Regions from separate parts of the Pseudoalteromonas sp. 13-15 genome, predicted to be linked through region 3. Evidence: predicted binding sites of a transcription regulator. Region 3 holds the regulator's gene; each other region holds the start of a gene.

Region 1 (5,248 bases), 1.1 Mb from region 3:
TTACCTAATTTGAAGTTAATTCGCGCAAAACTACCCCGATGGCTTATATTTAATGTAATATTAAAAAATTAGGTTATGAATCCGAGAATTACACCATGATCGTGTCTATTATAATTGTCCTTATAGTTGCTTTGGTTGTGATTGCACTTTGGGTAAGTGCTGTTCAGCAACACAAAGAAAAACAAGAAAATGAGCGCCGAAAAGAACTCACAAAACAAAAGGCGATCATTGAAGAAACTGAAGAAGCATTAATGAACCAGGCTAATATTCCGCTATCTGAAAACGTTATTAGGGTTCTACAAAGCCGAATTGCCGAAGCACTCAAAACAATGGTTACGCATTCGCCAACCTCAAAAGCGCTAAAGAGCCGCTTAGAAGAAATGAAACAGCATCTCTCTAACCCGGTGCAAGGAACCAGTAGTGAGTCACTAGCATTACCAAGTAACGACAAACAGCTTGTTGCGCTAATTCAAGGGATTAAAAAATTACGTGTGATCCTACGTTCTGAACACACTAAGGGCCGTGTTAATAGCCAAGTATTTACAGGCGAAGACAAACTACTTGAGAAATTACAGCTTAAAATAAATATAGAAAGCCAAATTAAACGCGGTATTTCGGCACGTTCTGCGAGTATGGTTGGCTCTGCTAGACAATATTTTGAAAAAGCCTACGCAACGCTTAGTGCAGTGCCTTATTCAGACGAATATGTAAATGCTAAACGTCAAGAAGTGGAACGTTACTTAGAGGAAATTAGCGTCGAGCTAAAAGCATCTAACGCAAGCGCCCTAAAAAAGAAAAACGAGCAAGAACAAGACGATTTAGATGTGCTGTTTGCTCCAAAAAAGAAATGGTAACAGCAGCTTTCCACTGAATAATAAAAAAAGCCCATACTGTGTATGGGCTTTTTTAGCATTAAATTTTATAACCGAGAGTTTAGCTTCCCCAACAGGGATAAATCACATAACGTCGCTGGTAGTTATATATCAAAACAAAACTTTGTTATTTATGATAAAAACGCGAATTTAACAATAAATAACACGGTTAATATCCATACACTAATTGTTATTTCACTGCGTTTACCACAAAGCAACTTAACCGCCGTATATGAAATAAAGCCAAGCGCAATACCATGCGCAATTGAAAACGTAAGCGGCGTCATTAACAGCACAACGGCTACTGGAATAGCGTCTGTCATATCGTCCCAGTCCACAAACTTTAGGTTTTGTAACATAAGTACAGCAACATATAAGATTGCGCCCGCTGTTGCATAAGCTGGTACCATATTAGCTAACGGTGCAAAGAACATCATTAGCAAAAAGCAGCAACCAACTACCACTGCAGTTAAACCTGTACGCCCACCAACAGATACACCCGCAACTGACTCTATATAAGATGTGGTTGTTGAGGTACCTAACATTGCACCTGCAATGGTAGCTGAGCTATCGGCACTGAGTGCACGTCCTAAGCGTGGCATGTTTCCTTTTTCATCTGCAAGACCAGCCTTTTGCGTTACAGCTACAAGAGTACCTGACGTGTCAAACAAATCGACAAACAAAAATGCAAAAATAACACTAAGCATTGAAAGTTCTAAAGCAGCAGCAAAATCCAACTGCATAAAAGTAGGTAAAATTGAAGGCGGTGCAGCAATAATTCCCTGGTATTCAACTAAACCTAAACCAAGTGAGATAGCAGTAACCAATAAAATACTGATCAACACTCCACTTTTAAAATCACGATATAACAATGCCGCAATAATAAAAAAGCTAAATATAGCCAGTAACGGTCCCGCAGATGTTATGTCACCCAACTGCACAAATGTAGCGGGGCTTGCCACAATAATGCCTGCATTTTTAAGTGCTATTAAGGCTAAAAATGCGCCAATGCCTGTCGCAATAGCCCGTTTTAAAACTAATGGAATGGCATTTATTATCCATTCTCTAACCTTAAATAAACTTAGTAATAAAAATATACAACCCGACATAAATACTGCGCCCAACGCAGCTTCCCAGGTGTATCCCATACCTAATACAACGCCATACGTAAAGAAGGCGTTTAACCCCATGCCAGGTGCTAAAGCTAATGGGTAATTGGCCCATAACCCCATAATAAAACAACCTATTGCAGCAGCAATACAAGTAGCAACAAAAGCAGCACCTTGATCCATTCCCGCTTCTGCTAACATCGCAGGGTTCACGAATACAATGTAAACCATTGTGATAAAAGTAGTCATTCCGGCGATGCATTCTCGTCGAACCGTGGACCCATTTTCGTTAATTTTAAATAAAGCTTCTAACATAATGAACTTACAACAATAAAAAGTAGTGAGATTTTATCATAAAAAGTATATTTTTCAGGACATTTTACCTTGCGATATACTAAACTATTGAAGTAGTTAACTATACCGAATGACAGCATATGATAAAAACCACACCAACAGGTTATGATTTAGAACAACAATTAGACAATATTTTGTCTTTTGTGACACAACCAGGCGATACTAATTCGTCACCTGAAAATGATAGCTCTCAACAAAGTACGCTGAATAAGGCGCTATATTATTTAAAAAATAACCAGCCTGCTTTAGCTGCAAAGTGGATGCGCTTATCGGCAATGTCTGGTGATCACCGAGGGCAATTTTATTTAGGCTTGTTTTTTGTAAAAGGCCAAGGTGTTCCACAAAGTGTATTTCATGGAGTTGCTTGGCTTAGCTTATCGAGTAGCCAGGGCCATGAGCCAGCTACAGTTGCGCTTGCTGATTTAAGAAAATATATAGAAACAAAGCGTTTTAAGGATGCCCAATGTTATGCAGCCAGTTTATATGAACAAATTCATCAATTACAATATGCCCATTTAATCCCCCCTGCCCCTTAGTAAAAGCCCGAAACTTAGCTCGTAAAAGTACTGTATACAGTACAGAGCTATAATTTAAATTTATAAAAAACGTAAGCAAACCTTTTCAACCTGTATAAAAAACACTCACCCACTAACATTCCAATTTAAATAAAAGCGATAAATATCAACAATATAAACATTAAAATACATATCCTTAAAAATAGAATATAAATTTGTATAAAAAAATAGCAAAAAAACACTTGCGCCATAACACTGTATAAACTACTGTATACATGTACTGTATATAAACCCAGTGAGCGAGATGATATGTTACAGCCAATAACCGTAAGAACAGTAAAAAGCTATCAGCAAGACGAACTATCTGATTGTGTTAACGTGATTCAAATTGAAGATGATATATCGGCAACGTTTGAGCTGTTAAAGGTGCTACACCAGTATAATAGTTTAAATGCTTGGACTTTATTAATCGCACCAGATCATGTTCCTAGTAAAGCTTTGCTTGATTCATGTTCAATAGACACAAGTAAACTATTAGTCATTAGGCAAAAACATTTAGTAAATTTAGAATATGTACTGCGTAGCGCACTGCATAATGGTAACTTTGCAGCGGTCATTACATGGACTGATATGTTAAACAATCAGTTATTGAGCAACTTATCGCTTAACTTAAGTAACACAAAAACAAAGTTATACTGTTTTACTAAAAATTCTGACGTACTTGATATACCTTACATACAGCAAGCTTGCTAAAATGATGTTTTAAATCTTATGTAACAATTATGAATTATTTAAATAACAACACTTGCTTTTGTGGAAACCAAAAAAATTACGAAGATTGCTGTGAACCACTGCTATTAGGTGATAAACAAGCAGAAACACCCGAGCAGTTAATGCGCTCTAGGTATACAGCTTACGTACAAAAAAATGCTAAATACGTATACCAAACATATGCAAGTGAAAAGCAAGCTGAAAACCCTGTAAATGAAATTAAAGAATTTGCCACCAGTTGTCGATTTGTAAGCTTATCTGTTATTGAAACAAACAGCGATGAAAATAAAGGGGTCGTTGAGTTTAAAGCTACCTATTTTTATCAAAACCTATATTGTGTGTTACATGAGCGCTCTCAATTTATAAAAGAGCAAACCCAGTGGCGATATCTCGATGGTATTATATTTCCGGTCGCTGATATAAAAGTTGGCAGGAATGATGATTGCCCTTGTGGCAGCGCAAAAAAATACAAAAAATGCCATAGCGCGTAATCCCCTCTTTTTAAGTGAAGTACATTGTTTACTTTACTCCGTTGCTAATTAAATACTCACATTTAATGCATAGCTTCGTAAATTTATTAAACACAACTTTCTCTATAACTTTTAGGTTTAGTACTACCCCTATTAATTAAGTGGTTAATATTGAAGGAAAAAGTAGTGTTAATAACAATTTAACAGTTAAAGCCCTAAAACAATGTGAAATACTTTGAGCTAGCTCAAAAGAAAAAAGCTTGAAGGTAGTCTATAGGCATAAAAAATGGGCCAATGGCCCATTTAAATAATTTGATATGCACAAACGCTAATTATTACTCGTCGTTATCAAGGTCTAGCTGTTGACGCTGTGCAGGTTTTGCCAATATTTCTAAGTAAAAAGACATCAATTCTTGCTTTTCAATATCGCTAATACAGTTGCTGATTTCAGCTACATGAACCACTTGCGCATCTTCAACCGTTTTACCAAACTTACAGTCAAATGCCCAATAATCTGCATCTTCTGGTAGAGTTTTGTTGCGCTCTCTTTTCAAATATTTTTTCACTTCATGCTTTGCAGCATCAACCATACGAGGGTATTTGATTTTCTCGTGATTTAGCGTGAATGTTTTCTTCATTACGTTCCTAATTACCTTGGTTTAATGATAACGGCATTCATGTCATACCATTTGTAGCCATTATAGCAATTGCATTTAATTTTTGGATGCTTTTTTTACATTAAATCAATTTTTAGTCAATTCGGATTTGGTGCAGTCGTAAAATTTAATCAGTGATGGGTAGTGTAACTAGACACTATTTGATGAAATCATAAATTATGCCATCGTCAAATGTAATGGTTCACGCTGATTTACGTCTGTTAGAACGTCATAAAAGCCTGCGACATCCATTTTTGGATTATCTATTTCTATTTCGTCTTTTTGTAAACGTCTTCGCACAGCAAGTTCACAATTATCTATAATGGGTAGGGGTATGTGGTTTACATCATCTCTAATCGAAAAGGGCTCAGGGTTTAAACACTGATTTAGCTTTATATCGACCATGCCTTTATTCTCACCAACCAAAGACAAACGCTGTGCATTAAACTGCCCAATTAGCATATTAAATTCACTGGGTGCTAATAGCTGCTTTGGTCCTGC
Region 2 (5,248 bases), 1.1 Mb from region 3:
TACAGCAAGAAACTTAACCGGTGACGTAGTAGACAACTTTGTTCTGCCTGAAATTGCCTTAACTACGCCACAAACGGTGCTAGTATTTGCGTTAAAAGCGGTAGAAGCGCGTGCTTCATTAATGGCGCAAGAAGGGCTTTTAAATGACTCACTTGACCCGTATTTATTTGTAAAAGATATTTATTTTCAGCGTCAGTTATTCGAACTTTACGATGGCAACCCGCCAATTAAAGAAGAGCCTGCTGACTTTGATGAAGACTTTTTAGAAAGTTTATAAGCCAAATCAAAATAAAAACGCCAGCTTAATGCTGGCGTTTTTATAGAATAATGCTTGGCAAGTATTAGGTATTAACCATCAAGCTCATTTGCTCGTTCACCCAACTAAGTGCCTCGTGATACGCATCAGGTACTTTATCGGCAATATTAAGTGCTGTTGAAATGTCGTTTGCTTGTGACCAATCAGCCTTTTCGTAATGTTTTACAAGGTTTAAGTATTGCGCTAATAACCCCTCGTTATCTAACAGAGCTGCCTTAATATCGTTAGACAAAGGAAGCTTTTGCATCACACTTTGCATACTTTCATCTAAAATAGCGTCCATTAACGACATCATACCGGTTAAAAATGCCATGCCGGTGTCTTTCATTTGGCCATGTGAAATAGCTAACAGCTCACAAAAGCGAGCGCGTGTAAGTGATAGCCTAATTAACTCTACCGGTTTATCAGCCGATACTTGTGCAGCAAATAACAAAGAGAGAAGTTTTTTGATCTCTTGAGCACCTAAAACAATAAGTGCTTGTTTTATTGTGCTTATTTCAGCTCGTCGTGTAAAGGCTGCTGAGTTTGAGTATCGGAGCAGTTTGTAAGATAGGTTTACGTCGCGCTCAAATACATCGGTGATTTTTTTTAGGTCCATCTCTACGCTTGACGTTTGGTAAAGTAATTCTGCAAGCGCCATTTCTGATGGTGGTAACGCTTTACTTTGTACCATTTCTGGTTTTGAAAAGAAAAACCCTTGAAAATAATCAAAGCCAAGCTCTAACGCTAAGCTATATGCTTCGTGCGTTTCTACTTTTTCAGCTAAAAGCTTTATATGAGGGTGCGCCTTTAGCTCTTTTATAATGGTTTTTATTGTTGCTAAATCACACGTTAAAAAGTCGATTTTAATAATATCGATAAACGGATAAAAGTGGCGCCACACCGGCTGGTGAATGTAATCATCGAGCGCGATGGTGTAGCCTTTGTCTTTGAGGTTTTTAACAATCGCAAGTAAACGTTTACCCGGTTGAATTGTTTCAAGTATTTCTACAACAATGGTGTCTTTACCCAACAGGGTAGGGTAACCCTTAAGTAAGGTTTCTAGTGTAAAGTTAATATAAGCCGGTTTGTTATCGGTTAAGTCTTCTAAACCAAAGTTAAACTGACTGCCCTCAATTAAGCGTGTAGTTGCTTCGTCACCATCTATATTGGGAAATACATTATCTACGCCATCACGAAATAAAAGCTCATAACCAATAAGCTCTTTATCACGATTTAAAATAGGTTGGCGCGCAGCATAAAAATACATAAAAAAATCCGTGTCAGTCGAGTCAGTCGCTATTGTAATAATATATTAGAAAACATACAAAATAGCATGCTGTATATTTTACTAAATAATAAAATATCATTATTAAATAAAAGCGTTTGGCTATTTTTTTGCGTGTAAAAAAGTTTTTTTAGCAATTGTTTTCAACATGATTATTTTTAAACTAAGAAAATGCAACAAATAGAGATTTTTGTTACAAGCATGATATAGTCCAAAGGAATGCTTTTATCCTAATAGTGACTTTATTATAAAATTTTAAGAGTCAATATTCGGATCAAAAGCCTGCTACTTTTAATTGTTTTATGGAGGCGAATTTGGAAACAGGAATGATCATTTCATTGTCACTATATTTTGTTGTTATGTTAGGTATTGGTTTATATGCCTATAAGCAGTCAACAAGTGATGTTTCTGGTTATATGCTGGGTGGTAGAAACTTGTCGCCAAGTGTTGCAGCACTCTCAGCGGGTGCTTCAGATATGAGTGGCTGGATTTTAATGGGGTTACCTGGCGCCATGTTTGTTACTGGCTTAAGTAGCACATGGATTGCATTTGGCTTAATTGCCGGTGCATGGTTAAACTACTTTTTAGTCGCGCCGCGTTTAAGGGTTTACACTGAAAAAGCTAATGACTCTATTACCATCCCTGATTACTTTTCTAACCGATTTAACGATGAATCAAATTTACTCCGTGTTGTGTCGGCTGTTGTAATTATTGTGTTCTTCACACTGTATACCTCTTCAGGTGTTGTTGCCGGTGGTAAACTATTTGAAAGCTCATTTGGCTTAAGCTACGAAATGGGGCTATACATCACAACGGGTGTTGTTGTTTTGTATACACTCTTTGGCGGCTTTTTAGCGGTTAGCTTAACTGACTTCGTGCAAGGCTGTATTATGTTTATTGCACTTATTTTAGTACCCGCTGTAGCTTACTCTTTATTAGAGCAACCACTGCAGTCAACCCTAAACAGTGTTAATCCAGACATGCTAAGTTGGATAGGCGCAGGGTCTGCGCTAGGTATTATTTCAGCAATGGCGTGGGGCTTGGGTTACTTTGGTCAACCACATATCATTGTTCGCTTTATGTCGGTGCGCAGTGTTAAAGATATGCCAACAGCACGTCGTATTGGTATGTCTTGGATGATTGTTGCTGCAATTGGTGCAGTAGGTACGGGTATTTTTGGTGCAGCATACACTTATGAAAATAATATAGTTGTGGATGATCCTGAAACTATATTCTTGATCCTGTCAGAGCTGTTGTTTCATCCACTTATTGCTGGCTTTTTACTTGCAGCAATATTAGCTGCAATAATGAGTACAATTTCATCTCAGCTATTAGTAAGCTCAAGCTCACTAACTGAAGATTTTTACAAAACATTTTTACGTAAAGAAGCCAGTGACGCAGAGCTTGTACTAGTAGGGCGCATTAGTGTGTCTATTGTTGCAATACTTGCTATTTACCTCGCATACGATAGAGACAGTTCTATTTTAGACTTAGTGAGTAATGCATGGGCTGGCTTTGGTGCTGCATTTGGTCCGCTTGTATTGTTTAGCCTTTACTGGAAACGTATGAACTTTGCGGGTGCGCTTTCAGGTATGGTTGTGGGTGCAGTTACTGTTTTACTATGGATTTATGGCCCATTCACAATCAACGGTGAAAGTTTAAGTAGCGTAATGTACGAAATTGTCCCAGGCTTTATACTTGCAAGTATTGCTATTGTAGTTGTAAGTTTAGCAACCAATGAGCCTAACTCAGATATAACAACGTTATTTGATGAAGTTGAAAAAGAGCTTTAATTAATATTCGTTTTTATAAAAGCTATAAAAAAGGGAGCAACTAAGTTGCTCCCTTTTTATTTGCAAAATGTTTAGCTTGCTTGTTTAGCGTTGTTATCGTCAATAGATGCAACGTTATCTGATTTTTTATTTTTACTTGCCACTTTAGTAGTAGGCTCTTTGGCACCTTTAAGTACCGACATAAAGTCGTCTTTACTTTTTGCTATTTCTAACGCAAGCGATTCTATTTGTTGCTCACTCAATGGCACGTCTACTTTTTCTAGCATCAGCTCAAGTGATTCTGCTATGTCTAGCATTTTGTCATAGGCATCAGCTTCTTTCTTAGTAGTAAACGTCATACGCTCGACTCCGTTTCGTTCTACAACATATTTAACAACAACAGCCATGATTTCTCCTGCAAACTTGCTTGGCACTGTGGTTTATAAAAAACCATAAGATTACTGTTTTTATATACAGTAAAGGTTTGCAAGTAAATATGCAAGCGCAGAGTTGTAATTTTTAAGTGTCTTAAATTTGACAAAAAACGGTAACTTAACTTTATTTAATATATCACTTGGTTGTACCAGCTGCATTTTAAGGATTTCGGATAAAAGTGATAATGCATTTAGGTACTTCCAAAGTGGCTAGCCTCGCGTTTGTCATTTATGGTCTTCCCTAATAATTAAAATAAATATGTTCTAAAATGGACAATAAGGACGAATAAATGAAAATATTTAAACTTTTACTTATAGCAAGTTTGCTAAGTATCCTACCCATTACTACCTCTTACGCGCAATTACCTGAAGTGAGCAAATCTATGGCTCCCATCGAAGCGGTAAGTATTAATGATGCAGATGCAAAAATGTTGGCTAAACTTCCTGGAATTGGTAAAAAGAAAGCACAAGCAATAGTAAATTACCGAGATGAAAATGGTTCATTTACAAGCCTTGAGGACTTGGCCAAAGTGAAGGGGATTGGCAAAAAAGTAATGGGTAAGTTAGAAGGAAAAGTTAAACTTTAGCAAAAGGGCGCTAAGCGCCCTTTTCATGTTGTTGTAGTGCTTCGTCTAAGTTTTTTCTGGCAAAATTTATATCGACCGGAGCGGTTAATAACGGATAAAAAAGCCCACCGAGTATTAAAAAGGGAATGATTATCCAACCTTCAAAAAGTGTAAATATTAAAAACAACGGGCTTAATAGCAATATTTTGATAATACGCAGTAATACACGGTCGGTAGGTGACAGCATTGATAAAGACCGTGCTATAACAAGCTGTCTCTCGCGTATTTTTAAATGTTGCAACTGTTTAAGTTGACTAGAAAAAAAGGTAAACATAATTATTAAACCGTTCTTTTTAGTATTAAGCGACTACCTAATACAATAAAAAATGTTAGAGCGAATAGCCCAAAAATAATTTCCATCCAAGCCGGCATACTGAGCGATAAAAACTCCCAATCTATGTTACCGCAATCGCCAGTGGCTTCAAAAAAGCTCGGTATCCATTCATGCAGCGGCATAAACGATGGAAAGTTAGGCTCAAACTCGCAGCTAAACGCAAACGGATCTGTTGTTGTTTGCATATCTATGTGCTCACGGGCAATTAAATACCCCCAAATGCTCGATACTCCCCAAGTAATGTAAGCAATTATACGCATTATTTTACTTTGTGGATTAATTGACCCAACAATACCCGCGCCAAGTAATCCTAACACCGCGGTACGTTGATAAATACACATAATGCAGGGCGCTAACCCCATTTTATATTGAAAAAACAATGCGGTTACTTCTAGCATAAAAACAATCGCAGTGAATAAAAGCCAAGGTGTTCGTTGAGTCGGTAAATGCGCAAGCCAGTTCATAAAAAGTCCGCTAATAAATAAGGCGTTAGATTATG
Region 3 (5,248 bases):
GTTACCCCATGCATTTCGCTTGTAAGTAATAACCGCAGCCAATTGTTTTATAGATAACTGCTTGGCAAATGATTGCATTGCCGTACCTGGGCTCCCATGAATAAGTATGTCTATATGACCTTTTATATCGCCAAGTACAATTGGGCTACCTTTTAGAGCCGGAAATACGCCCGGTAGCCCTAACCCTGTAGGTTGATGACATGCTGCACAACTTGCCATGTATACTTGAGCGCCCAGCTCCATTAGCTCTTCTTTAGGTAATGTTTGATCAAGTAAAGCGGCATCAGCTAAAGCTGCTTGTTGCTTAGCTTGTTTAGCATCGGCCAACCATACTTTAAAGTCAGCCTCAGATTTGGCCTCTACCACAACGGGCATAAACCCGTGATCTTTACCGCACAGCTCAGCACACTGACCTCGGTAAATGCCTTCTTCGTTTATGTTGGTCCATGTTTCGTTAATAAAGCCTGGGTTGGCATCTTTTTTAACGGCAAAGTCTGGTACCCACCAAGAGTGGATAACATCATCTGAGGTCATTAAAAAACGAATTTTTTGATTAATTGGCAGTACGAGGGGTTTGTCTACCTCAAGTAGATAATTTGGGTTTTTATCAGCTAAATTAGTTATTTCATCCTGAGGAGTTGCAAGCATTGAGTAAAACTCTACATCTTCTCCCATGTATTCATAATGCCATTTCCACTGTGAACCTGTAACTTTAATTGTTAAGTCGGCTTTACTGGCATCTTCCATCGCTATTAACGTTTTTGTAGCTGGCACTGCCATAGCAATTAAAATAACAAATGGAATGGCGGTCCAAAGAATTTCTACTTTGGTGCTTTCGTGGAATTGAGCGGGAACCGCTCCTTTAGATTTGCGATGATGAATGAGTGCCCAAAGCATAATGGCAAACACTATTATCCCAATCACACAACATATAAAAAATATGGTCATGTGTAATTCGTAAACATTTTCACTTATATCTGTAACGCCTTTACGCATATTAAATTGGCTATTTGCCAAGGCTAACTGCGGAAAAACACACAATATAAGCCACAAGGTACAACTAAGTTTACCCATGTGACGACTCCTTTGATGCTGTTGCTAGTGCAAAGCGAAGAGGCATACGGCTTAAACGCCAATTCGTTATTTTTATTTTTTTATTAATGCCGTTTTATTTATAAAAATTGGCATTCACTGCGCTAGCAAAAGTTTATTGTGTGTGCTCAAAACTTAAAAGCGATGAGTATTGCCAGCGTCAGCTTATTAACAATTAGTTAATATTTAACCACCATGCAAGTTTTTTGTATTAAAAACAAACAATAAATATATAAAAAGTAGAGAGTTGACTTAGTTGAACGTAGAGAGAAATAGCTCAAATCGAGAGGTGGTAAGGGCTAAGGATGAAATGAAAGAGTGTGAATAAAAAACAAACAAAATTTTAAAAATAAAAAAAGCGCACCAAAAAAGTGCGCTTTTTATAAAATAAGAAAAACTACATCCAGTCCGCGTTACGAATTACACCCACTGCTAAGCCTTCAATGTTGAACGACTCAGTTTCAAGATCGACCTTAATTGGTGCAAACTCGTCATTTTCGGCATGAAGCAATACCTGACGACCCGCTTTTTCGATGCGTTTTACGGTTACATCGTCATCAACACGGGCAACCACAACTTGACCATTTTCAGCCACTTGTGTTTTATGCACAGCAAGTAAATCGCCATCCATAATGCCTATATCTTTCATACTCATACCGTTTACGCGCAGTAAAAAGTCGGCAGCTGGTTTAAACATTAATGGGTCAATTTTACAGTGGCTTTCAACATGTTCTTGCGCCAAAATAGGGGAACCTGCCGCAACTCGGCCAATAAGCGGTAAACCTAATTGTTCTGGCTCCTCTTCTTCAACAAGTTGAATTCCACGGCTTGCGCCAGGTTTCATTTTAATCACCCCTTTTTTGGCAAGGGCTTTTAAATGTTCCTCAGCGGCATTTGCACTTTTAAACCCTAACGTTTGTGCTATTTCGGCACGTGTAGGCGGCATACCAGTGTCTTTAATAAACACTTTAATTAATTCGAGTATTTGAGCTTGGCGTTTAGTTAATGGGCGCATACAACTGGTTTTCCATACAGTACATTTAACTGTGAGTATATACAGTTAAATAAAAATCGCAAATTTAAATTATTCGTTCAAATAGCCAAATTACTTCCTTACGTGTACATTTTAGGGGCTTTCTAAAATAGCCTATAAAAATAGTAACTTGCTACATTAAATTTAAAGGAATCTATATGAGTATTTGGCATCAACCCATTACATTAGCATTGTGTAAACAATTGGACGAAGGCATTAATGGCCAAGGGACGCTAATGAAAACCATGGGAATCGAAATAACAGAGATAGGCGACGATTATCTAGTAGCAACCATGCCTGCAATCCCTGCACACCATAACCCTATTGGCATGGTTCATGGCGGCGCAAACGTTGTACTCGCCGAAACCGTAGCGAGCTATGCTGCTAATTTTGTAGTTGATTTCACAAAGTTTTACTGTGTTGGGCAAGAAATAAGTGCAAGCCATTTAAAGGCTTCTCGCAATGGTACATTAACGGCAACAGCACGCGCATTTCATATTGGAAAACGAAGCTCTGTTTGGGAAATAAAAATTACAAACAGCCGCAACGAGCTATGCTGCGTATCAAAAATGACCGCAGCCGTTGTTGAGCGAAAGACGTAAGTTATTTTTCGAGAGGGTAAATTGTTATTTCCATACCCGCGCCAATAGCAGATATACGCAGTAGTGTATCTGCATGTAAAGCTTGATTAAAACATTTTGGCGACGTGCCTGACTCAAACCCTATATCAAACGTTCTACGTGAGCAGCTTAACCATTGCTTTAATGCATTGCGTGAACATGACTCAATAAGCTCACATATATGGTTTATTGCTTTGTCTGGTGATTTTACATCGCCAGCTACCTCAATACGTGCTAATTGACGGTATTCGTCTTTGTCATAATGTAAAATCGTTGCGACTTTTTTTAGGTCGGCCACCAGCACACTAATATCTTGTTTTGACTCAAGCTCTAGATCTACATTTAAAAATTGAATTTCCGACATTGTCTCGTATTTATCCTCTAATGGTTACCATGCAAACTTTAACGCAGTTTTACCTTTATACCAAATCAACACCCTATAAATAGACGTTTTATATAGTAATACTCTTATTTTAGAGTGCTATTGCTGCTTACAATTGGCGCTATTGTGCTGAAACGCTATTTTAATGCACTAGTGCGACATTTTGTCGCACTCACCTTGCTCAACCATCGCGTAAAATGTCTCGTAAAAATAATAAGATAAACACACATGAAAAAAGTTTTTAAACCAGCACGTAAACTTCATAAATGGTTGGGCTATTTATTAGGAATACAAATACTAGCTTGGTTGCTTGGCGGTTTGGTTATGAGCGCTATCCCGCTTGAAAAAGTACATGGTAAACACCTAGCAACACGCACCCTAGTTAACCCCTTTAAAAGCAGCGATTACGTGGCATCAATTGATAATATTGTTTCGCAAGTCACTAATCCGACTAAAATAACCTTTGCGCATTTTTTATCTACCCCACTTATAACTGTAACCAGTGAAGGCAACCCTCAAAGTTTTAATGGCATTACTGGGCAACCATTTAAAGCCCCCAACAAACAGCAAATAATTGCTAATGCACACGCGCATTTACTTATTGATGCTCAACCAGTAAGTACCACTTTATTAGGTTTAGGACCAAGAGAAAGCGGTTATAAAAAAGATGTATGGAAAGTACAATTTAACGATACATTGAGCACCACACTCTATTTGTCATCAGATACAGGCAAAGTGATTACTGTGCGCAGCACACTGTGGCGAATTTTCGACTTTTTTTGGATGCTGCATATTATGGATTACGATGAACGTGAAAACTTTAACAATCCTCTATTAATTAGCTTTGCTGCAACCAGTGTGCTTTTTTGTTTAACTGGCTTTTTACTGCTATTGCAAAACATAAGGATTAAACGCAGATTTAAATAAGTTTATGTTTGCCTGTTGAGCCAGTAAACTAGGGGCTCCTGTAGTTCACGTATGTGATGGATATGACCCGATTGATTTTGGCCTTACTGGCTTGCTGTGTCTGTTTTTCGGTATCAAGTAAAGACTTTACTCGCTTCTCTACTGCTAAAAAGCACTTAATAAAAACGCTACCGCACAATGCAAAAAGCCTGTATTGCGGTTGTGATATTAAAAAACAAGGTAAAAAACTAGTGCCAGATCCAACGGGTTGTGGCTATGTACCTCGTAATACATTTACCCGCTCAGGCAAAGTAAACAAGCGCGCTTTACGTATTGAATGGGAGCATATTGTATCGGCATGGGAGTTTGGGCATCAACTACAATGTTGGCAAAATGGTGGGCGGAAAAACTGTCGTAAAGTCAGCGAAAAATTTCGAAAAATGGAAGCTGATATAAATAACTTAGCCCCCGCAATTGGCGAAATAAATGCTGACCGCTCTAATTATCGTTTTGGCATGCTAGGTGGAGCCGCGACTCAATACGGCCAATGCGATGTAAAAGTAAACTTTAAGCAACGTGTTGTTGAGCCACCATTTTATGCCCGTAAACAAATTGCCGACGCCTATGCTTACATGCAAAAAACCTATGGTTTAAAAATTTCAAAACAACAACAAAAACTTTTTAATGCGTGGCAAAAGCAAGACCTAGCACTAAAAAGCACTATACAAAAAATGTAATGATATTCCCGCTAATAAGCGAACTTAAAATACTGCTTTACCAATAAAAAATGACACAATTATTTACATAAAGAAAAAGCAAAACGTTGAATAAATAATCAGGTGTTGTAGTATTTTAAACAACTTATTTACAGGAAGTACCGAATATGTTTAAAAACAACACTCTATCGCTTGCAATTATTAGCGCGCTCTCAGTTTTTGCTTTAACAGGTTGTGGTGGAGGCGGAGGTAGCAACACTACACCAGCGCCTGTCACGCCACCTACAAGTAGCACACCGACATGGACTGCCGGTGTATTTGAACCTTCAGACGAACTTAAAAACTTTTGTGAAACACCACGTACAGGTAACGACCCGTTTAATAATAATGAGCCTTACCCTGACCAAGCTGGTTCAGCCTTATACGAAAAACTATGGCTTCGCTCATGGAGCGACGAAACATACCTGTGGTATGACGAAATAGCCGATAACGACCCTGA

Evidence for each region. Region 3 encodes LexA, which represses DNA repair genes until DNA is damaged. Its sites were predicted from a motif close to TACTGTATNNNNATACAGTA; they were not measured.
Region 1: the regulator LexA is predicted to act here: its motif matches at 3,116-3,135, upstream of ATS72_RS02095 (SulA-like leucine-rich domain-containing protein).
Region 2: the regulator LexA is predicted to act here: its motif matches at 3,815-3,834, upstream of ATS72_RS07010 (YebG family protein).

The regions. Positions count from the first base shown of each region.
Region 1 covers NZ_CP019162.1:414,888-420,135, reverse strand. The annotation lists gene ATS72_RS02110 (hypothetical protein) at 96-854, shown strand; gene ATS72_RS02105 (NCS2 family permease) at 1,004-2,296, opposite strand; gene ATS72_RS02100 (tetratricopeptide repeat protein) at 2,416-2,871, shown strand; gene ATS72_RS02095 (SulA-like leucine-rich domain-containing protein) at 3,160-3,603, shown strand; gene ATS72_RS02090 (YchJ family protein) at 3,633-4,112, shown strand; gene ATS72_RS02085 (DUF6172 family protein) at 4,427-4,729, opposite strand; gene ATS72_RS02080 (VC2046/SO_2500 family protein) at 4,925-5,248, opposite strand, start outside.
Region 2 covers NZ_CP019162.1:1,500,206-1,505,453, reverse strand. The annotation lists gene ATS72_RS07025 (MlaA family lipoprotein) at 1-277, shown strand, start outside; gene ATS72_RS07020 (EAL and HDOD domain-containing protein) at 342-1,565, opposite strand; gene putP (sodium/proline symporter PutP) at 1,898-3,376, shown strand; gene ATS72_RS07010 (YebG family protein) at 3,448-3,762, opposite strand; gene ATS72_RS07005 (ComEA family DNA-binding protein) at 4,080-4,376, shown strand; gene ATS72_RS07000 (DUF6170 family protein) at 4,387-4,689, opposite strand; gene dsbB (disulfide bond formation protein DsbB) at 4,695-5,213, opposite strand.
Region 3 covers NZ_CP019162.1:2,629,511-2,634,758, reverse strand. The annotation lists gene coxB (cytochrome c oxidase subunit II) at 1-1,074, opposite strand, end outside; gene lexA (transcriptional repressor LexA) at 1,490-2,107, opposite strand; gene ATS72_RS12210 (PaaI family thioesterase) at 2,284-2,727, shown strand; gene ATS72_RS12205 (hypothetical protein) at 2,729-3,109, opposite strand; gene ATS72_RS12200 (hypothetical protein) at 3,356-4,054, shown strand; gene ATS72_RS12195 (endonuclease) at 4,117-4,770, shown strand; gene ATS72_RS12190 (S41 family peptidase) at 4,917-5,248, shown strand, end outside.